DNA from 2 places in the Bradyrhizobium sp. USDA 4501 genome. Region 1 is predicted to be linked to the other one. Evidence: riboswitches for the same ligand, from Rfam matches in the RefSeq annotation. Region 1 holds a riboswitch; the other holds the start of a gene.
What was found. A riboswitch is a leader RNA that binds a small molecule or an ion and turns the genes downstream of it on or off. The one in region 1 is predicted to bind ZMP and ZTP.

Region 1 (10,920 bases):
AACGCGGCCAAGGCGAGCGCCGAAGCAGATGCCGACGGCGGCGGCAATGTCGACGTCATCAGCCGCGCCCGCGAGGAGACGGCGGCGGAGGCGATCGCCGAGGAAGCCAAAAAAGGTTTCGACCTGCTGGTGGTCGGCATGGACGCGGCCGCCGGTCCCGACGGCGGCTTCGACCGGCGGCTCGACGACCTGACCTCCGACTTCGACGGCCCGCTGGCGATCGCGGCCGCCAAGGGCGTGCACGAGAAGGAGCCGACGGCGAATGCGCGGAAGATCCTGGTGCCGGTCTCGGGCAGCAACGTCTCGCGGCGCGGCGCCGAGGTCGCGATCGCGCTGGCGCGCCTTTCGAGCGAGCCGCTGCAGGTGGTCTACGTCTCGACCACACGCGACAAGGGCGCCCGCCGCACCAGCCCCAGCATGTCGCTAGCGCATGAGGAAGCCATCCTGAAGGACATCGCGGCGACCGCGGCGCGCTACGACATCAACGTAACGACGCGGCTACGTGCCAACACCGCACCTGAGGTCGCGATCCTGCAGGAAATCGCGTCAAGCCGGGCCGACCTCGTCGTGATCGGCGTCGACCGCATCCAGGGCGACAGCCTGAATTTCGGCAGCATCGCAGCGGCCGTGCTCGGCAAGTCGAAGGCGTCCGTGCTGCTGGTGTCGGATGGCGACGTCAGGCCCAAGACCTGAAACCCGAAGACTTGAAGCCCGAAGACCTAGAACAAGGACCTGAGGAAGGAGGTTCGAAGCGCGAGCGCGTCCGCGCCTACCACTCTTCCGGACAGGGATCGACGATCTTCCAGAGATCGATCCCGTTCTTGATCTTCTTCATCTCGGTGGTGAGCCCGCCATTGCGGCGGATCCAGTCCTTCACCGTATCGGGGTAGTAGGACATCAGGTCGGAGGTGCCCTCGAGGCTGGTGACCTTGATGCCGAAGGTGAAGGCCTTGTCGTAATAGGCCTGGTGGAAGCCGATGCTGGCCCGCGGCGTAACGCAGATCTTGTTCAGCGGCACGATGCCGAACACCAGCGTGCAGGCCGAGTTGCAGATGCCGTCGATCACGACGCGCTCGCGGCGCTCGCGGATCTGCTTGTACTTAGCCTTGTACTCCTCGACATAGCCGCCATGGTCGCGCGTGATGTGCAGCACCGCCCGCGCGGGCGTCGCGGCCAGAACCGAGAGCAGCAAGGCGACAAGGGGCGTGATGCGCATGGATCGTTCGAAACCGCGGGAAAGGCCGGGCCCGGGGGGACCTGACCGCAAGACTCTGGCCGGACTGTGTTGGCAATCCGTTAAGCATCCGCAAAAAGGCAAAATTTGGCGCGCTGTGGCTGATTTCCCGCAGCTTTTGGCCCCGATTCCGGGTTAAATGGACCCCGGGGCGGCCCACAATGCCGATTCCCGTAAATGACCGGAGGCCGCCCATGACCAAGACCAAGCTTTTCGCCGCCCTCGCTCTGGCCGTGATGGCCCTGACCCCGGCGGCTGCGGCCGACCTCACGGCCCATCCGCGCCACCACCGGCATCACCACCACGCCCATTGGGGCCTGCCCTACCACATCAGCTATCTGCACAATTACGGCCCCGGCCCGACTGCCGGCAGCTTCGCCTATTACGACGGCTCCCCGCGCAACAAGTGCTACCAGAGCGCGGCCGCCTATATCGGCCAGGACCACCGCCGGCATCCCTGCTTCTGACGGCTATAAGGGAGACGGCGGGACGTGCCGGCACCGCTGGGTGCCGCGCTCCGTGCCTGCCTGCTGGCCCTCCCCGCCCAAGTCTGATAATCGACCCGCTACGCGCTCGTAGCTCAGCTGGATAGAGCATCGGATTTCGATTCCGAGGGTCGGGAGTTCGAATCTCTCCGAGCGCGCCAGCGATTTTGCCGATAGATCAATAATTTAAGCCGCGCTCATTTCGTTCTGAGTGAGCGTTTTCGCGTTGCGTCTCTTCTGAAGCGATGCTGCAAGATGAGAACGACCCCGACGCAGCGCGCCGAGGCCGCCCCTGTGGCTCCCAGCCGGGTTGGGGGTATGAGAGCCGGGAGCCGGAAGACACTACTTCCAAAACCACCGCTCGTTCCTGCCGCCAATAGCACGAATAGGGATTACCTCCCGGCCAGGCTCGCCGAAAAACGATATCAGAATTGGAGTGATGGTATCGGCCGCCCTGCCGACGAGAGGGACGGTTAGCAAATCGGCAACTAGATCGGCGCAGGCTTCTCAGAGGGACGGGACCGTTGGGGACGCAGCACGGTCACGTTTCGGAGGAGCTGACGTGTAGGCCCTGGCGTCGGCTCCTCTCTTAGAAGCTTGTGTGAGTTCGGCAACAGCCGTCTCTCCGCGGATCTGCTAAGGAAATGACACTGGGAATTTCAGGGCCCTAGCGCTGGGAATGACAGGGCGCCGCCGGGACAAACCATTTCGGGCCCGGCGGCGTAGCTTTTAGGTCGGCGTCACAGTATCGATGCCGAGCGATCCGAGCACCGCGCGAGCTCGATCCGGCAGCCGATTGTTGCAGCGATCCTGCCACGAAACCATTTTCATCAGCGGACGAAACCGGGCGGAAACATTTGACCGGTACCACTTCTCCCAAACAATAATGGGGAAGTGTCATGATGGAAGCGACCATTGTCGCGCTGCTGCTCCTCAGCGCCGCTGTGTTTTTTGCGCACGCCTACGACGCCCTGCATACGCATTGACGGGATCGGCATCGCTTAAGTCTGCGTATCGTCCACCAGGGTCTGTGGGCTTGCGCGAGCCATCGACCGCGCCCTAATCCCGCCCGCCCTTCTCTCCGAACCACCGCCGGCACGCCCGGCTGAAGCTCGTCGCGTCGGTATAGCCGAGCGCGGCCGCCATTTGGTCGCGCGATTGGGTGCCTGCCGCGAGCATGATCCTCGCGCGCTCGCGTAGCACGCCGTCGAGCAGCGGGCGGAAGGCGCAGCCGGTCTCGGCGAGCCGCCGCACCAGCGTTCGCCGCGAAGTGCCGACGAGGCGCGCGGCCTCCTCCTCGGCGAGGCGCTGCGGCAGGCGCGCCGCGATCAGGCGCTCGACGATCCCCGCCAGCGCCGCGGTGTCGGGCTGCGGATTTTCGATCGCCTCGAGCGCTTCAATGGCCTTGGCGTGCAATTGCGGATCGGCAAACGGCGACGGCCGTGCGCCGAGCGCTTTCGGCACCTCGAAGATGAAGGCGGCGGCGTTGAACTTCACCGCGCAGGAATAATGCTCGAGCAGCCGCTCCGCGCCCGCAGGCGGCGACCAGGGAAATTGCAGTGTCGCCTCACCGATCGCATCCTCGAGCAGCTGCTCGTACACGGCGTGCACGTTGAGGCTGACCGCCAGCGCCACGGCGTGCCACAGCGCTTCGTCCATCGCGACGGCGGGAGAGATTTCGATCTGGATCGCGCGCGCTGTCTTGCGCAGCCGGTTGCGGACGAAGGGCGCGCGGGTCGACCCGAAGCGCGCGCCGGTCGCCAACGCATCCGCGATGGTCGGCGCCGTCCTGGTCGCGACATCGAGCGCGCCTTGCAGCGATGTCGACCACACCGCCGCGGCCGACAACGGCCACAGCTCGCCATGCCGGCGGGTGATGTTGGCCGCCAGCACCACCAGCGAGGATACCGGCATGTGAGCGCCGGGCTGGTCGAGCGCCTCGAGCCGAATTCCGGTGCCCTTCAGCAGCTCGTCGCGATCGCCTCGCGTCTGGCCAAATGCCCGCACCAGGGCCCGCGCATAGACCGCGGAGACCGGCGTGCGAAGGGCATCGGATTCCGATCCGTGCATGGCGTCGGCGACCTCCCCCTCGCGAACGTCCGGCCGAACAAGCTTGGCGCAAAATGCCACAAAATTGGCCTGTTGTGAACTGGCGGCGCAGGCCCGCCTGGCGGCATGCTTGGCCCAACAATGGCGAACGCCGCCTCGCAAGAGATGCTGGAGGGAATGCGATGATCTTCACGGGCACCAATGCTGCTGGCGAAACGATCACCTACCGGGACGGCAAACGCTATCTCTGGATGCTCTCGTTCATTCCGCCGCTGATCCCGCTGTTGTCCTACTGGCTGTTCCTGCGGACACACAATCCGCTGGTGACGCTGATCCCCTTCGTCTTCATCTTCATCCTGATCCCGTTGCTCGACGTCGTGTTCGGCGAAGACACCCACAATCCGCCGGCGGAAGTGGTCGCCGCGATGGAGGCCGATCCCTATTACCTGCGGCTCGCGCGCATCACCGTGGTATTTCCCTGGATCAACTACGTCGCGCTGATCGCCTTCTTCGGCACCCAGGATCTGCCGTGGTGGTCCTATGTCGCCTTGCTGCTCGGCGTCGGCACCATCAATGGCGGCGCGCTCCTGATCGGGCACGAGCTCGGCCACAAGCCTGACAGGCTCAACATCCTGTTCGGCATGCTCGCCAACTGCGCGGTCGGCTACGCGCATTTCCGCGTCGAGCACAATCGCGGCCATCACACCTGGGTCGCAACGCCCGAAGACCCCGCCAGCGCGCGCTTCGGTGAATCGATCTATGCGTTCGCAACGCGCGAGCTGCCGGGTGCGTTCAAGCGCGGCTGGCGCAACGAGGCCGAACGGCTGACCCGCCGCGGCGAGCCGGTCTGGTCGATCAACAACGAGATCCTGCAGGGCTTTGCGCTGACGCTCGTCGTCGCGGCCGTCCTGATCGCGCTGTTCGGCTGGAAGGTCGCGCCGTTCATCGTCGCGCACCATTTCCTCGGCTGGTACGCGCTGACCCAGGCCAATTATGTCGAGCACTACGGGCTGCTACGCGAGAAGCTGCCGAACGGCCGCTACCAGGCGGTCGAGCCGCGCCACTCATGGAATACCAACCACATCGTCTCGAACCTGATGACGTTCCACCTGCAACGTCACTCCGACCACCACGCCAACCCGATGCGCCCCTACCAGTCGCTGCGCGATTTCGACGACATCCCGCGGCTGCCGAACGGCTACACCGGCATGTTCGGGCTGGCGGCGATCCCGCCGCTCTGGTTCCGCGTGATGGACCCGAAGACCCTGGCCTGGGCCGGCGGCGACAAGAGCAAGCTGAACCTCCGCGATCGGCCCGCGAGCTCGTGATCGCGGCGATTGCCCGGCTACCGGTCCTACATCTGGGCCGATCGCCGCTTCATGGCGCCGATGCCGAGGAATGAGCCATTCACCGACGGATACTGGCTGGTGAATTCGAACGTATCGAAGCTTGGTGCTTCCAACTGCTTCAGCGCCTTCCAGAGCAGCGTGGTATCCGGACAGGCTTGGGAATGGATGTCATGATGCACGATGATGCGGGCGTGGGAACGCACCAGCAGATGATCCTGTAGCGCACCGCGCAGGCTGTGATCGCCGTCGATAAAGACGAAGTCGGGCTTCAGCCGGTCGACATGCGCACCGACCAGCGGCGAGGTCGAAAAATCCTGCATGTAGATCGGCTCGATAGCGGCCTGCTGCTGCAGCAGATCGAAATAAGTCGAGATAAAGGGCGTCGGCGCGATCGGATCGAGTGCAATCACGGTCTTGAGGTCGGCGCCGCTGTTCCTGAGCCACTCCGTAACCAGGATGAACATGCCGCCCCAGCGGCAGCCGATCTCCATGTATGAGGAGATGCCGGACGCATTGCGCGCAAGCCAGGCGAGATATGGCGCAAGCTGGTTCGGATATTGCCAGAGGTGGAGGCCCTTGCCGAAGTTCGGCGCCAGCTCCGGCGGCTGCTCATGAAGCAGTTCGTCATTGAGCCCCATTGCAGGGATAAATTCGCGTTCGAGGAAGTCCACGTCTGTACGCTGAGCCGGATTCAACCCGGCGATCGCATTGATCGCGTCACCGACGGTGACAGCGAGATCGGCGAAACGCTGGTATCGGTCGGCTTGGTATCGGTCGGTTTGGGCTGGCTGGGCGTTGAGCATCGGCGCAATCAGATCGGTGGGCTGAAGAGGACACAGAGAGGCCGCAGGTCGTCGCGACCCGATGATTGAACGGATGGGACATCCGTCTCGGGCGCGAAATCTTGCGTTCGCTCGCGAATAGTCCGCCTTCCCCCACCGGAAGAGCGAGCCGCTTCGGCATGGCGCGCCCGGCGTGCAGCCGGCATTCCCTTCAGCCGCTCGGAATCTTCCGCCGCACCGCCTCCACGCCGGCATCGGTCACGTTGTATCTGCGCCCCATCTCCGGGACGATCCAGCCCTTCTCGATCATTCCGGCAATGGTGCTCGGGCCGACGCCCGCGGGAAACGGACGGCGGTTGCGGATCGCGTCGATCGCGACCCGCTCGAGATGGGTGGCGACATGCGAGGGGCGCGCGCGAAACGCCTTTGCCATGATCAGGACCGACAGGACCTCGGCGCGCCGGCGCACGGCCGAAGCGCTGCGGGTCAGTTCGTTACTGATCTCGAGAGCGTTCTTGCCGGCCCTGGCGAGTTCTCTGAGCTTCTCGTCCTCGTCAGGGCTCCAGCGCCGCACGATCCCCATCTGCCCCTCACCGCCTGGATACCCATCTCAAACCGATGCATACGCAGGCGGCGCTGATTTGCCATGTGACTTTCGGCACCTCTTGATGCGACGTCGGGGCTGTCGCCATCAGGACGGCCGATCGCGGTGTCGCACGATGCAGCACAAAGAGCATGATCCGATTGAATCGGATCATGCTCTCAATCCCCTTGCTTGATGGCGTTTTGGTTGCGCGAACCGGTATTCACTTCGCGCTGGAACGCTTCAGTGCTTGCTGGGTTCAAGCGCGATGAGCACGCCGGTCGGCTCGGGCTCGTGCGGCCGAAGCGAGGTCAGCTCCGGATCACTCCACTCGGCGAGACTGACGACTTCGCCGGTCTGCCCCGGCATGTCGGTGGTCTGGGCCGGTTCAAGCACCTTGAGCCCGCTGGTGTCGACGAAGAATGTGTGCTCACCGAACACGCTGTTCAGTTGCGCCACGGCCGGGTGATCGTCCGGAAGCACCTGGGCATTCAGTTGCGTCATGGTCTGCTTGACTTGCGTGGAATTGAGTTTCATCCGCTGCTCCTTCTCGTTGGTTCCGGCCGCGATGGTTTCCTTGACAAGTTTCCTTGGCTGGTTCCTCCCCGCCCGCACCCCACATCGGGGGCTTCAAGGTCTCGAACCAATCAGGCAACGAAACGTTCCGCACGCGCGACGCATTGACCGCCTGCGCAGCGGTTCCCCGCGCATCAGATGTGAAGTGCGACCCTGAAGTCACGCCCATCGCTACGAGACGGGAGGCTTCTTCCTTGCGAGTCCTTCCAGATGCACGCGGCGTGCGGCGGATTTGCGCGCGCGCTCCCTGGTGCGGCAGGCCCGGCAGCGCACCGCCTTGGTGAACACGTCGCCCTTGGCGGTCTCGTACCACCATTTCTGCTGCAACGGCGTCCAGACCTCGGCAACACCGCAGTCCTTGCAGACGAAAGGCTCGGGTCGATAGGTTCCGCGCAGCACGAAGTCGGGGGTCGAATAGCTGTTCGAGGGCGCAAGCCGCGTCGTATCGACGGCAACCTCGTCGCGCGCCAGCGCAATCTTGTAGTCGCGAAGCCGTTGCCGTTCAGCGGCGCGTCGGGTCTGCATGCGGAGCCATTCCTCGGCCTTGCGCCGCCTGGCTTCGATCTCTCCGTTCGTCTGCTTGCTGCGTTTCACGGCGGCACATCCGTCTGGGTCGAATGCGTTCGGCGCATCGACGAAGCAAATACCGGGCAGCACGACCTCGTCGATGATGACGTCATTGATGCGCTGCCGTTCTGCCGCCGGCTTGTCATAATTGCCGCAACATTGCGCGACGACAAGGTCGCGTGCGGGGAACACGTAGAGGCGCTGACGGCCGTCCGAGGCGGATGACTTCGGGATGCCCCTCAGGCCGCGCCTATGCCGGCCCCTGCTCCGCCGGCCGCATGCGGATCAGCGCGTCGAGCACGAGGACAAGAACCGGGCGCTGCTCGTCGTTGACCAGCTCCGTCTTGAAGATCACGACAGCGTCGCGCCGCTCCGGCCTGATGGTGATCTTCTGGATCTGGGATTGGCCGGTGAGCGTGGCGCCGGGCCGAACTGGGCTCGGCAGGCGGATCTCGAAGCTCCGCCCGACGATCCCCGCCACCTTGGTCCAGATCGCCTCCACGACGAGCCGCTGATAGATCGCAATGGTGTTGAAGCCGCTTGCGATCAGTCCGCCGAACGGGCCTGCCGCAGCCGCGACGGGATCGGCATGGATTGGCACCGGATCATATTTGCCGGCGAACTCCAGGATCTCGGCCTCGCCGATCGTGTAGCTGCCAAGCTTGAACGTCTGGCCCTCGGTGAGATCTTCCGCATACAGCATCGCGCGCCTCCATCTGTCGCGCGACGATAGACGAATGGTGCGGGCTTTCCATTACCCCGGACGTCATGAACTTCGCGCGCGATACGCGAGCGACACCCGCCGCTCGCATATCGCCACGGGCATCCCGCGCTATTGCAGCCGGGCCGCCCTCGCCTTTGCGGCCTTCAGCGTGTTCTCCATCAGGCAGGCGATCGTCATCGGGCCGACGCCGCGCGGCACCGGCGTGATGGCGCCGGCGACCTGCACCGCCTCGTCGAACGAGACGTCGCCGCACACCGCGTAGCCGCCGTCCGGCTTCTCGACGCGCGTGGTGCCGACGTCGATGACGATGGCCTGGGGCTTGATCCAGTCGCCGCGCACGAGGCCGGCCTTGCCCACCGCACTCACCAGGATGTCGGCCTCGCGGCAGATCCTGCCGATGCCGCGGGTGTGGATATGGGTCTGCGTCACGGTCGCGTGCTCCTGCAGCAGCAACGCGGCCATCGGCTTGCCGACGATGTTGGAGCTGCCGATCACCACGGCATGGGCGCCGGTGAGGTCTGATCGGACCGACTTGATCAGCCGGAGACAGCCGAGCGGCGTGCACGGCACCAGCGCGTCATCGCCGTGAAACAGCCGGCCGGCGTTCAGGGCGTGCAGGCCGTCGACATCCTTGGCGGGATAGACCGCCGCCATCACGCGCAAGGCGTCGATATGCGCCGGCAACGGCAGCTGCACCAGGATGCCGTCGATATCGTCGCGCGCATTGAGCGCCTCTACTCCGGCAAGCAGATCGGACTCGCTGGCATCATCCGGCAGGCGTGCGACCTCGCCGCGCAGGCCGAGCCGCTCGGCCATCCTGACCTTGCTCTGCACATAGATCTGGCTCGCCGGGTCGCAACCGACCAGCACGACCGCAAGCCCCGGCGCGCGGGGCAGCCGGTCGAGTTCGCCAGCAATCTTGTCGATGACAATTTGGGCATGTGCATGCCCATCGAGAATGTTCGCCGTCATGGCACCTCCGTTTCGAAGCGGTGCCCAGGCGCGCGGCGTTCAGTCTCTGCGCTCCCCGATGGTGGTCCATCCAAGCGCCAGTCGCGCAGATGGCGTGGTCATAGCCGCCCCGCCGGGTAAAGGCAATTCACGCTCTCCCGCGGGTCGAACGGCGACGAATTGCCCTCACTTTTGCCGGTGGATCGGTGCCGGGCGGGTCACCTCTGGGGGTAGGATTCGGGCAAGACTTGCGTTAAGTCTCGGCGCTTGCCGGGCTTTTCCGATCCCCGGCGCCATCCTTCCGGTCATCACGCCATTTCGGACATTTTCGACATGAGACATATCATCCTCGCGCTGGCGCTCTTCTGCCCGGCTGCCGCGCTTGCCCAGGGCACCACGCCGGCCCCCGCCGACGCAGACAAGCCGGCGGCGGCGACCTCGCAGCCGATGGTCGGCGACAAGCCGCTGGTCCAGGTCGGCAAGAAGTCGGCCGCCAAGAAGGGCGAGAAGCCTGCCGCGCCCGGCAAGCCTCAATCGGTCGCTCAGAAGCTTCAGGCCTGTCAGGACATCGACGACGCCACCAAGGAGCGGCTGATCTGCTACGACGAGATTTTCAAGCCGCAGCCGAAGCCGAAGGCTGCCCCGGCCAAGGGCGTCAACGATTGCCGCTTCGTGAAGGAAGAGGACGAGCGGCTGACCTGCTACAACGGCTTCGCGGACAAGATTCCGCGCCTGCCGCGCTAAAGGTAGCGAGCGCCGCTCGGACGCCGTCCCGGATCCGGCCACCCGCCTGATCGCGGACATGAAAAAGCCGCCGCAAGTGTTTGCGGCGGCGGATTGATTGCCGGCTGCGGCAGCCCTTTCTTACCAGGTGCCGAAGCCGCCGAAGAAGCCCATGCGCTGCTGCTGCGCGACGCGGTAGGGCTGATACATGCCGGGCTGTGCCAGCCGCATCGGCTGCTGGGGATGGGCATGGTAGCGCGCGACCTTGCGCTTCTTCGGCGCCTGAGGCTGGGCCTGCGCCGGTTGTTCAGCCGATTTTGCCTCAGCCGCGACCTTCTGCGCATCAGCCTTCTCCGGCGGAATGAACTGGGCGAACGTATTGCGGACGCGGGCTTGCGCCGACGCATCGCCCGTAGCCGACGGGATAGCCGCGGCGACCGCGTTGACCTGCGCCGGAACAATGGTCGGCAAATTGGTGTCGTAGACCACCCGCTCGGGCAATTTCTGGGTCGACTTGATGCGCACCATGGTCTTGTCGACGCCCGGCGACGACAATCCCTGGTTCTGGCCGGCGACCACGGCCTCCTGCGGCACGATGGCATTGACGACGAAGAGCAGCGCGAGCAGCACTCCACCAACGAACAGGAAATAACGCGCCACAGGCATTTTGGTAGCTCCCCCCCGCGCAGCAGGGCGCGGTTCATCTCGGCGCGACGACATCAGTCATCGCGCGGGCGATTTCATCGTCTGCGCATGATCACCCGGACGCTGTCCGCGCTCCCGGGTCGTTCGCTAACGGCTGGTTTATTAGTTAGTTCCTGTCCGGCCGTTACGGTTCACCCGACAAGTCAATTCGCGGTCACTTTTTCGAGATGCCGGGAATTAGAGGCGGCTCGC
Region 2 (10,920 bases), 420 kb from region 1:
CTGGTCCGAGATCGCTCCGATCACAAACACGCGACGCTGCGCGAGAGGTATCGGAGCGCATCGGGCAGGCCGTACGCTACACTATCATGCAAGGAACGATCCGACGTGTTGCTCGTTCCCGGCCGCCGCAAGTATTTGCAATTCAGTATTTGCGATAAAGGCCGATCAGCTTGCCCTGGATGCGGACCCGGTTCGGCGGCAGGATGCGCACTTCATAGGCGGTGTTGGCCGGCTCGAGCGCGATCGATGCGCCGCGGCGGCGGAAGCGCTTCAGGGTCGCTTCCTCCTCGTCGATCAGCGCCACCACGATGTCGCCGGTATTGGCGACGTCGTTGCGCTGGATCAGCGCCATGTCGCCGTCGAGGATGCCGGCATCGACCATCGAGTCGCCGCGTACCTCGAGCGCGTAGTGCTCGCCGGCGCCGAGCATGTCGGGCGGCACGCTGATGGTGTGGCTGCGGGTCTGCAGCGCCTCGATCGGCGTACCGGCGGCGATCCGGCCCATCACGGGGACCGCGACCGGACGGTTGCCGTCGTCCTCGGCAATCGGCGGCGTGCTGGCGCGCCGGCCGAGGGTGCCTTCGATGACGCTGGGCGTGAAGCCGCGGCGACCGTTGCCGCCGCCGGCCGAGAGTTCGGGCAGCTTGATGACCTCGATGGCGCGGGCGCGGTTCGGCAGACGGCGGATGAAGCCGCGCTCCTCCAGCGCAGTGATCAGGCGGTGGATACCGGACTTCGAGCGCAGGTCGAGCGCATCCTTCATCTCGTCGAAGGAGGGCGGTACGCCGGCCTCTTTCAGACGTTCATTGATGAAACGCAGTAGTTCGTACTGTTTGCGCGTGAGCATCTCGAGTATTCCCCCGGTTGATAGCGTCGTTCGATTCCGAGACTCTTCTGGTGGGGCCTGCAGGCCGGGCCTGACCTCAGGAGCATGTGCTCGATGCACCTGCTTCCATGCAGCTTCCCGAATGTAGACACCAGCACTCGAAACAAATCATGAACGGACACTATATGTTCGATATGTGTTCCGCAACCACTTAATTTCCGGTGAACGTGTCGGGCAACGCACAATCGGCGGGGCGCGAAAACCCTATTCGGGCAGTGTCAGGATCTCGCATTCGCTGCCTTCGACGGCCGCCGCCGCGAACGGCGGGCGCACGAGAAGTGCCCGTGCCGCAGCGAGATTCCCGAGCAACGACGAGTCCTGCTGCGTCACCGGCGTTGCGATCAACGTGCCGTCCTCGCGCGCTTCGAGCCGTGCACGCAGATAGTCCTCGCGCTGGTCGTTGGCGGCGAGGTCGCGGCCGAGCAGGGCGCTCGTGCGGCGATGATGAATCACTTTCCGGCCGCTCAGCGCCCGAATCAACGGCACCAGGAACAGGAAGGCGCAGACATAGGACGACACCGGATTGCCGGGCAGGCCGATCACCCTCATCGCGCCGAGCCGGCCATGCATCATCGGCTTGCCGGGCCGCATCGCAATCCGCCAGAACGTCATGTCGACGCCCTCGGCTTCCAGCGACCGCTTGACGAGATCGTGGTCGCCGACCGAGGCGCCGCCTGTCGTGATCAGGACATCGGCACCGGCCTCGCGCGCCCGGCGGATGCCCGCCGTGGTCGCCTCCACCGTGTCGGCGGCAACGCCGAGGTCGACGGTCTCGGCGCCCTCGGCGCGCGCCAGCGCCCGCAGCGCGTAGCCGTTGGAATAGACGATCTGGCCGGGGCCGGGCTGCGAGCCCGGCATCACCAGCTCGTCGCCGGTCGCCAGCACCGCGACCTTCGGGCGGCGGCGCACCGCAAGTCCCGGATAGTTCATGGCGGCCGCCAGCGACAGCGCGCGGTCGGACAGGCGGCTGCCGCCGACGAGCAGCACCTCGCCCTCACGGAAGTCGACCCCAGCCGGGCGGATGTGCCGCCCGACGCTGGCGGCCTCCGTGATCGTGATGTGGTCGCCGTCGACGGCGGTGTCCTCCTGGATGATCACCGCGTCGGCGCCATTGGGGATCACGCCGCCGGTGAAGATCCGCACCGCCTCGCCGGCGCCGACCGTCCGGTCGAACGGCCGGCCGGCGGCGACTTCGCCGATCACCTTGAGCCGGGCCTTTAGATCAGCCGCATCGGCGGCGCGCACCGCATAGCCGTCCATCGCCGACATCGGCTGCGGCGGCTGGGTGCGGAGCGCCGCGAGGTCGTGCGCAAGCGTGCGGTGGTAGGCGGCATCGAGCGCGACCATCTCCTCCGGCAGCGGTTCGGCGCCGGCGAGGACGGCGGACAGGGCATCGGCAACCGGCATCAGGGCCACGCTCAGAGTTCCTCAATTCCTAATCTTCAAATTCCAAGTGCGGTCAAAGCCCTTGCCACGTCATCCGTCGATGTCACGTGGATAGCATAAAGGCCGCGGGCCCGCGCACCTTCGATATTGGCGGCCAGGTCGTCGAAAAACAGGATCCGCGACGCCGGCACGCCGATGGCTTTTACCACATGATCATAGGCCTCGGCGTCGGGTTTGCGGAAGCCGATGCTCGAGGACAGGAAGACGTTGCGGAAATGGCTGAGCAGCTCGGCATGGGTGACCGAGAAATGCGCGACATGGGCCGGATTGGTGTTGGAGAAGGCGTAGAGCGGCATCCGCTTGGCGGCCGCCGCGAGCAGCGGGGCGATGCCCGGCATCTCGCCGGTGAAGATCGCGTTCCAGCCTTCGAGGAACTGGGCGTCCGTGATGTTGATGCCGAGCGTCCGGCGCAGATTCTCGAAGAAAGCCGCGTCGTCGATCCGGCCGATCTCATGATGCTTGAAACTGTCGTCGACGACAAAGCGCGTGGCGAGCTCGGCGGGCGCACACCCGGCATGCTGCGCCCAGTGCGCCATCACCTTGTCAAAGTTGATGTCGAGCACGACGCGGCCGATATCGAACAGCAGCACGTCGACGGAGTTGGGAGTGAATTGCGAGGTCATTGCATGAAACCGTGTACGAGAATTGCGGGCAGGCGGCAATGTCCTCGATTTCAGTGACCGGTGTGTGGATTGTACGTGGCGTTGCATTCATCGCGAGACTGTTCCCGCGCACACCACCGTCGTCCCGGCGAAGGCCGGGACCCACAACCACCGCATTTGATCAGGAACGGGATCGTGGCCCCAGCGTCGCACAACAATTGAGATTTGGGGTAATGGCTCCCGGCCTTCGCCGGGACGACGGCGGGTGTCGTCGCTTGTGCTTCAAACATCCGTATTCTCGCGACATGATCTGTCCGAGCCTTGCTCTTTTCACCCTATATTTTTGCTACGGGGCTTGGCTTGCCGCGTCGGCCAGTGGCACGCACGCACTAGCTTTCAGCGCACCAAGCGACTTGATGCTTGCCGGCGGCTTGACGCCCGCCGGGCGTAGCTCTCACAGCCTGGATAGCGCCAGGCCGAGGTAACCGATCAGCGCACCGGTGCTGAGAATGATGACGACGAGCGCCTGTTCCGAGCGTGCTTGCAAGGTTTTCCGGGTCACGGCGTTGGACGCTCCGTCTTCGAGATCATGCGGTCCAACGAACAGCATCAATTTCCGTTCCGGTCCTTCCCCCGGGAACCTTCACGACCTGCCGAGCTACGCGACGAATGCGGAACAGGAACGCGGCTCGGCTGCCTATGAGGGCGGCGCGATCCCCGGAACGGGGAAGGCGCGGCACATCTCGACGCTGTTCGACCTCAGTCGCTTGACGACCGCTGCATCTCCCTTCGACCGGAGGGATTCCGCAATGAGTTCGGCGATGAGGCGCATTTCGGGCTCGCCCATGCCGCGCGTGGTCGCCGCCGGCGTCCCGAGGCGAATGCCGCTCGGCTTGAGCGGCGGATGCGGATCGTCGGGAATGATCTGCTTGTTTGCGGTGATCCCAACGGCGTCGAGGATGTTCTCGGCCGCGCTGCCGTCCACGCCGACGCTGGCCACGGTATCCACGACCATCATGTGATTGTCGGTTCCGCCGGTGATCAACGTCATGCCGCGTTCCATCAACGCTTCGGCCAGGACCTTCGCGTTGCGCATGACCAGCCTTGCATAGGCATGAAAATCGGACGTCGAAGCCTTCTTCAGCGTGACCGCGGTTCCGGCCACAACGTTCATGTGCGGACCTCCCTGCAATCCCGGGAACACCGACGCGTCTATCTTGCCGGCGAACTCCCGGCGACAAAGAACGATGCCGCCACGCGGCCCGCGAAGCGTCTTGTGCGATGTCGTCGTCATCACGTCGAAACCCGCATCGAGCGGATTGCGCAAGGCGTTGCCGGCGATCAGGCCGCCGTAATGGCTGACGTCGGCCATGGTCAGTGCACCCACTTCATCGGCGATGCTCTTGAAGGACGCATAATCCAGATCGCGCGGATAAGAGCTGTAGCCGCACAGCACCAGCTTCGGGCGGACGTGCCGGGCCATGGCGCGGAGCTCATCGAAATCGATGGCGCCGCCGTTTGACGGCTGCGTCTTGTAGCGGGCGAAGTTGAAGAGCCGCCCCATGTGCGACACCGGCGCGCCATGAGTGAGATGGCCGCCGTGTGAAAGGTCCATCGCCAAGATCGTATCGCCGGGCTGCAGCAGGCCGAGATACACGGCCTGGTTCATTGGCGACCCGGACAGAGGCTGAACGTTGGCATGTTCGGCGCGGAACAGCGCGCAAGCGCGCTGGCGGGCAAGGTTCTCCATCTGGTCGGTGAATTCCTGGCCGCCGTAATAGCGACGTCCCGGATAGCCCTCGGAATACTTGTTGGTGAACACCGATCCGAGCAGCTCGAGCACCTCGGGATAGGTGTAGTTCTCCGACGGAATCAGCTCGACGCCGTCTTGCTGGCGGCGCTCTTCGCCCTCGAGCGCAAGGGCAACTTCCGAATCGTTGAGATGGAGTTCATTGCGGAATGACGGCATGGTGCGGGCTCCCTAAGACGCTGGATCATCAGCTGAACGGGTTGCCCAGGCGAACGGCGTTGAAACCCTTCGCGCTTCACCGTGGTCAATTCCACGTAAGCTCGCCAGTCGCGCGAGGGACGAATGAGCCTGCGAGGCTCATCGCGAGCAGAAGGCTATCCAATCCCCGGCGGGCTCGCAAGGGTTGGTTGCTGGCGCCGCCGCGGGCCCAGCGTTGGGCGAGATCGAACATCTGGCGACAGCCACGGCAATGGCGACCAAACCGAGGGACGTCCGGCTTACCCAATGAACCGATGTCCCGATGATCAATGCCGTCTTCGGCTGAGGGCCAATAAGGTGCATGACCATCCGTCACTTGCGGGCCGTCAGGCTTGCGGGGTGGCTGACCGTGTGGCTGTGGCACCCGCGAATCTATTCCTTGACGAAGATATGAGACTTTATCTTCCACTGCCCGTCGGGTTGGCGTTCAAGCAGTCTCACGGTGCTGCCAGAAATTGGCGCCGCCTTCTCATTTATTACTAGCGTGGCCGTGAAATGCGAGGTGGTGTAGGCGTATTTTCCCATGGGCAACACATCGAGCAGCTCAACCTTGTGATCTCTGACGCTTCTTCCCCGCCCGGCAAAGAAATTACGGATTGCCAAAGGGCCGGTGACTGGCTGCGCACCAGGCGGCATCAATCTGGCGTCAGCGGCATACAACGGTAACAGGGCATCGAAGTCTGCGTTGTTGATGGCGGCATCCCATTTGGCAGCCGCCGAGGAAAGTTCGTCGGCAGGTGGGGCTGCCCCTGCGGGACTGACGCAAGTACAAGTAAAGATCAACAACAGGGTGCATGAAAGAAGAGAAGGGCGGCTCATCTTTGCCTCCTTTAGCTGAGATGCTTAGCGCGGGAGCGCATTCGCAAACGCTATAGCCGAGGCAAGCAGAACCACTAGTGGCTCGTCACAGTGATTTTGACGGTTTGATACCGAGCCAGCTTAGGATCGGCAAGTTCTCTGGCGGCACGAGGATTTCGATGCTTCTGGGGATATCGGCTCGACGGCGAATGAGGCCGTTACGTTCGAGCGTGACGATCATCTGATGGACTGAGGGCGGGCTAACACCGAAGTGACGCTGCATGTCGGCTTCGGCGGGGGGCCGTCCGAACATGTGCGAGTAGGTATAGATGAAAGCCAGATAATGGCCCTGCTTCTCGGTAAAGCGTGCGCCTGATTTTTGACTCATGGATCGATTCGTCCGGAGCCTCCGACAGGGAGGCGAACGATGAATGTACGGTACCGGGTTGAATTGAGCCAAGCCGAGCGAGAGGAACTGACGGCGATGCTGAGCGGCGGCAAGCATGCCGCTCGCAAACTCAAGCGGGCCCAGATTTTGCTGGCGGCCGACATCGGCAGCCGCGACGAGGAGATTGTCCGGACCGTCAGAGTAAGCGCCTCCACCGTCTATCGGACCAAACGCCGCTTGGTGGAAGGCAATCTCGATCGGGCCTTGAGTGAGGAGCCGCGTCCCGGTGCGGAGCGCAAGCTGACCGGCAAGGAGGAAGCCCTGCTGGTGGCGACCGCATGCGCCAAGCCGCCCGCTGGCCGGAGGCGCTGGACGCTGGCGCTGCTGGCCGACGTGATGGTCAAGCTCACCGATCATGACAGCCTGTCGGGCGAGACCGTGCGCCGCCGGCTGGCCGATAATGACCTCAAGCCGTGGCGCAGGGACATGTGGTGCATTCCCCATGTCGATGGCGAATACGTCGCCCGCATGGAAGATGTGCTCGATCTCTACGCTGAAGCGCCTGATCCCGAGCGGCCGCTGGTCTGCTTCGACGAAACCCCCGTCCAGCTCATCGGCGAAGTGCGCCAGCCGATCCCACCCGAGCCGGGAAAGCGCGAGCGTTACGATTACGAGTACCGCCGCAACGGCACCGTCAATCTCTTTGTCGCCCTCGATCCGCATCGGGCCTGGCGTAACGTCAAAGTCACCGAACGGCGCACCGCCGTGGATTATGCTCACTGCATGCGCGAACTCGTCGATGTCCATTACCCCAAGGCCGCCTGCATCCGTGTCGTGCAGGACAATCTGTCGATCCATGCCCCCGGCGCCCTCTACCAGGCCTTTGCCCCCGCCGAGGCCCGCCGCATCCTGCGCCGCCTCGAGTTCCACTACACCCCGAAACACGCCAGTTGGCTCAATATGGTCGAGATCGAGATCGGCGTGCTCCAAGGGCAGTGTCTCGGCCGCCGGATCGACGATCCAAAACGCCTTAGAAACGAGATCGCAGCATGGGAGCGGCAGCGAAACAAAACTCGCGCCCGTATCAACTGGATGTTCACAACGGACAAAGCTCGCACCAAACTGGGGCGCGCCTATCCAGGCATACCCAAAGAGTCAAAATCACTGTGACGAGCTACTAGTCCAGAAAGTGGACTGGATATCCTCAACTGGCTGAGACTCGATCTGCGGCCGCCGGCGCCTCATCGGCATATTTGCTGCGTGGGAACCAAGTCCGCATGCTGTTCACAAGATGCCTGGGACCGTCGATCTCGATTTTGCCGAGCTCACACGCCCGTAGCAGCGGCATCTCTTCTACGAAAATCTGCACGAGCGTCAGCAGACTCGCATAGAGGCTGATATCGACCTTGAAGCCGGGGTCATCCCAGCAAAGATCGGCTTCCTCCTTCTTCACAACAAACCACCAGCGCTTTGGCCGAGCGTCCGCAATCTCGATGTACAGAACGAAGTCGCATGGAATGTGCCTTAGATCGAACGAACGGCGCATATTCCACATGAGCCGGCCCGCGTGAAGTTCGTTGGGTGTGAGCTGGCTGCGAGCCCATTTGTGGCCCCAATAGCCCATTGCATCGATAATTGGCCTGGCTTCCCTGGCTGCCTGGGTTGGATGGTACTCCCAATGCCCGTTATCGCCTGATCTGCGTGAGATTAGCCCGGCTTCTTCTAGCGTTTGCAGGCGCTTGGAGAGGAGGGTCGGCGACATCTGCGGGATGCCGCGGCGAAGCTGGTTGAAGTGGTGGGACCCCAGCAACAGTTCGCGGAGCAGGAGCGGGGTCCACCGCTCCGTGAGAATTTCCGCAGCTTTGGCTACGGGGCAAAATGATCCATAGCCTTTCATGACGAGAACTTTAGCATCACGAGGGCCACCAAGGTAGTCCAGGTTCTGAACTATGTCCCAGACGAGCCAGCATCGAGGCTGTCCTGGAGGTCTGTTACGCGATTTTCTCGAGACTCGGCCATTCGACGATGCCGGCTCGATGTTCGGTTTGCCCGGAGGCAGATGCGGCTCGATTTGCCAGTACGCGGCCTGGCTGGTGCCACCGCGGGCTCAGCGTTCGCCGAGATCGATCTGCGTGAGGATGCCTTGCCGCAGCGCGAGGCGGACCAACTCGATATCGGTGCCGACGCCGAGCTTGTCCTTGATCAGGGAATGCAGGTTCGCGACCGTCTTGGGGCTGAGGTGCAGTGCCTCGGCGATCTCCTCGGTGGTGTTTTCCGCGAGCAGCATCCGCAGCACCTCGAATTCCCGCGCGGTCAGGAGGTCGGCCGCCTTGGTCTCGCCGGCAAGGTGGCTGAGCGCGAGCTCGTGGTCGATATCCGGGCTGATCGCGATCTTGCCCGACAGCGCATCCATCACGGCGTGCACCAGCGTCTCCGGCGGGCTGGTCTTGGTGACATAGCCGCTCGCGCCGGCGCGGATCGCCTGCACGGCAAAGGCCGCGTTCTGGTGCATGGTGAACACCAGGATTTTTGCGCGCCTGTCCCACTGCCGGAGGCGGCGAATGGCCTCGATGCCGCCGATGCCGGGCATCGACAGGTCCATGATGACGAGGTCGGGCCCGGTCTCCTTGTAGAGGCGGTAGGCCTCGACACCGTCGGAGGCTTCGGCGACGACGCAGAGGCCCGGCTGCTTCTGCAGCATCGCCCGGTAGCCCTCCCGGACGACGGCGTGGTCGTCGACCAGCATGATGGTGCGCGCCGCGTGGCTCATGCCGCGCGCTCCACCGGTGCGGCCTCTCGGCTGGCCGCGACGGGAACGATGACGCGGAGCGAGGAGCCGCTGGGCTGTCCGGTCTCGAAGCTGAGCCGCCCGCCCAGCGCGGCGACCCGCTCGCGCATGCCGAGCAGGCCGAGGCCGGACCTGAGCTGGGGATCGCCTTGCGGATCGCCGGGCTGGCCGTCATCGTCGATCGCGAGCACGATCGCGCTGTCGCCGCCGCCAGGCGGCGCCTCGCGCATCTCAAGCCGCAGCATGACGCGCGTGGCGCCGGCATGCTTGGCGGCGTTGGTGAGCGCCTCCTGCACGATGCGGTAGAGATTGGCGCTGACGGAGGCGACAAGGCGCTCGAACGATCCCGATATGGTGATCTCGAACCGTGGCTGTCCGCGGCTGCGGCCGTTCCAGCCGGCGACCAGGCCCTCGAGGCTGGCCGCAAGTCCGAGTTCGTCGACATCGGGCGGGCGGAGCCGGAAGAGGGCGCCGCGCAACGTCTCCATCATGTCGGTCGCGGTCCGCGCGATGCCGTCGCATTCGGCGAGCAAAGGCGGGCAATCCGCGGCCGCGGTTTGGCGCGCCGAGGCGGCGAGCGCACGGATTGCGGCCAGCGACTGCCCGAACTCGTCATGCAGCTCACGCGCGAGGTGCCGGCGCTCCTCGTCCTGCACCAGGATCAGTTTCTGCGTCAGCGCGTTGCGGTCGGAGAGCGCGGCGGCGAGGCGCTCGGCGAGCTGGTTGAAGACATCGCCGATCGCCGACAGTTCGGCGAGATCGAACGGCGGCAGGCGCGCGGCGAGGTCGCCTGCGGCGATCCGCTCGAGCCCGTCGCGGATCTGCCGCGTCGGACGCAGCGCGCGCGCCAGCGCCGCATAGACCAGGGCGCAGAGCAGCAGCGGCAGCGCGATCATGAACACCGCCATCAGCCGGCCGGCATCGTGCCAGGCCTCGGCGGTCGGCACCGCCGGATCGATCCAGGCCACGGCCTCGCCGATGGCATTGCCGCGCGAAACCACCTGCCGCACCACCTCGCGGCAGGGATCGAACAGGCGGCGATAGAGCGCCGCGAAGGCCAGCGGCGGCGCGGCCGTGTCAGTCTGCGCGCCGCCGCAGAAGCGCTGGCTGATCTCGCCGCTATTGCTGCGAAAGGCGAGGCACAGTCCCGGCGTCATGACCGAGGCGGCAACGCTGTCGAGATCGGGAAATTCGGAGCGCGCATTGTTCAGCCACTGGATCTTGCTCTGCTGCAGCTCCAGCGTCTTGGCGGCGACATCGGCAACGGCCGCGATCCGCCCGCGCACCGAGCGGTCGGCCTCGATCAGGAAATAGCCGGAGATGACGGCAAAGCAGAGCGTCGAGACGATCGCCACGCGCAACGTCAACCGCAGTTTCAGATCGCTTCCGGACCAATTCCACATTGGCGTATCCTCAAGATCGAAGGCGGACTTCGGCGCGCGATCGCGGGCAGGGTCGTCACGCACATTAAACGGCAGAACGGAGGCGCCGAGAAGCGCTGCCATAGCCGTTCTTCGGGCGCGGACCATCGTCGTGAAATTTTCCCGGCACCGGGCGGGAGGCACTCCGCTGCGGCGCGGAGGCCAGTTGGCCCAGGATGCGACCGACCCGCCCGCGCCAGCAGCTGAAAGGCCCAATCATGCACCAGTCGCGCCTCGTCTTGCTCGCCCTCGCGTTGACCGGCCTTCTGGCCAGACCTTGTCCGCCGCGCGCCGAGACCGGCACGGTGCCGGCATCTCACCTTGGCGTCAGCATCGATGATTTCAGCTACGTCGACACCTCGGGCGAGGTGATCGACCAGACCGCCGTGCACCAGAAGCGGCTCGACGCGTTCATGCGCGCGCTGCGCGCCGACGTCGCCGCGGAGCCGCGCTATCGCCTGGTGCCAGCAGCGGCGTCCGCAGGCGAGGCCCGGATCAAGGTGGTCGGCGGCGTGCAGAAGATGAGCACGCTGGTGCAGTGGGCCAAGGTGGCGGTCGTCGATGTCGAAGGGAGCCGCGTGCT

Region 2: linked by a shared signal. The riboswitch ahead of ACVWZM_RS39935 (serine hydroxymethyltransferase) and the one ahead of ACVWZM_RS37770 (bifunctional 5,10-methylenetetrahydrofolate dehydrogenase/5,10-methenyltetrahydrofolate cyclohydrolase) in region 1 are both predicted to bind ZMP and ZTP.

What each region holds. Positions count from the first base shown of each region.
Region 1 is NZ_JBSSEX010000001.1:8,139,250-8,150,169, reverse strand. Features, by position in the region: gene ACVWZM_RS37830 (cation:proton antiporter domain-containing protein) at 1-693, shown strand, start outside; gene ACVWZM_RS37825 (hypothetical protein) at 770-1,216, opposite strand; gene ACVWZM_RS37820 (hypothetical protein) at 1,429-1,701, shown strand; tRNA gene ACVWZM_RS37815 (tRNA-Arg) at 1,804-1,880, shown strand; gene ACVWZM_RS37810 (helix-turn-helix domain-containing protein) at 2,779-3,789, opposite strand; gene ACVWZM_RS37805 (alkane 1-monooxygenase) at 3,951-5,096, shown strand; gene ACVWZM_RS37800 (class I SAM-dependent methyltransferase) at 5,123-5,755, opposite strand; gene ACVWZM_RS37795 (hypothetical protein) at 5,729-5,989, shown strand; gene ACVWZM_RS37790 (SANT/Myb-like DNA-binding domain-containing protein) at 6,111-6,482, opposite strand; gene ACVWZM_RS37785 (hypothetical protein) at 6,726-7,019, opposite strand; gene ACVWZM_RS37780 (zinc-ribbon domain containing protein) at 7,230-7,817, opposite strand; gene ACVWZM_RS37775 (MaoC/PaaZ C-terminal domain-containing protein) at 7,876-8,328, opposite strand; gene ACVWZM_RS37770 (bifunctional 5,10-methylenetetrahydrofolate dehydrogenase/5,10-methenyltetrahydrofolate cyclohydrolase) at 8,458-9,321, opposite strand; ZMP/ZTP riboswitch at 9,337-9,416, opposite strand; gene ACVWZM_RS37765 (hypothetical protein) at 9,634-10,044, shown strand; gene ACVWZM_RS37760 (hypothetical protein) at 10,165-10,689, opposite strand; gene ACVWZM_RS37755 (hypothetical protein) at 10,906-10,920, opposite strand, start outside.
Region 2 is NZ_JBSSEX010000001.1:8,561,660-8,572,579, forward strand. Features, by position in the region: gene lexA (transcriptional repressor LexA) at 143-847, opposite strand; gene ACVWZM_RS39920 (molybdopterin molybdotransferase MoeA) at 1,091-2,302, opposite strand; gene ACVWZM_RS39925 (HAD family hydrolase) at 2,329-2,955, opposite strand; gene ACVWZM_RS39930 (hypothetical protein) at 3,389-3,547, opposite strand; gene ACVWZM_RS39935 (serine hydroxymethyltransferase) at 3,632-4,903, opposite strand; ZMP/ZTP riboswitch at 4,940-5,025, opposite strand; gene ACVWZM_RS39940 (YybH family protein) at 5,315-5,761, opposite strand; gene ACVWZM_RS39945 (LexA family protein) at 5,847-6,128, opposite strand; gene ACVWZM_RS39950 (IS630 family transposase) at 6,168-7,298, shown strand; gene ACVWZM_RS39955 (winged helix-turn-helix transcriptional regulator) at 7,333-8,025, opposite strand; gene ACVWZM_RS39960 (response regulator transcription factor) at 8,236-8,898, opposite strand; gene ACVWZM_RS39965 (histidine kinase) at 8,895-10,319, opposite strand; gene ACVWZM_RS39970 (DUF3280 domain-containing protein) at 10,556-10,920, shown strand, end outside.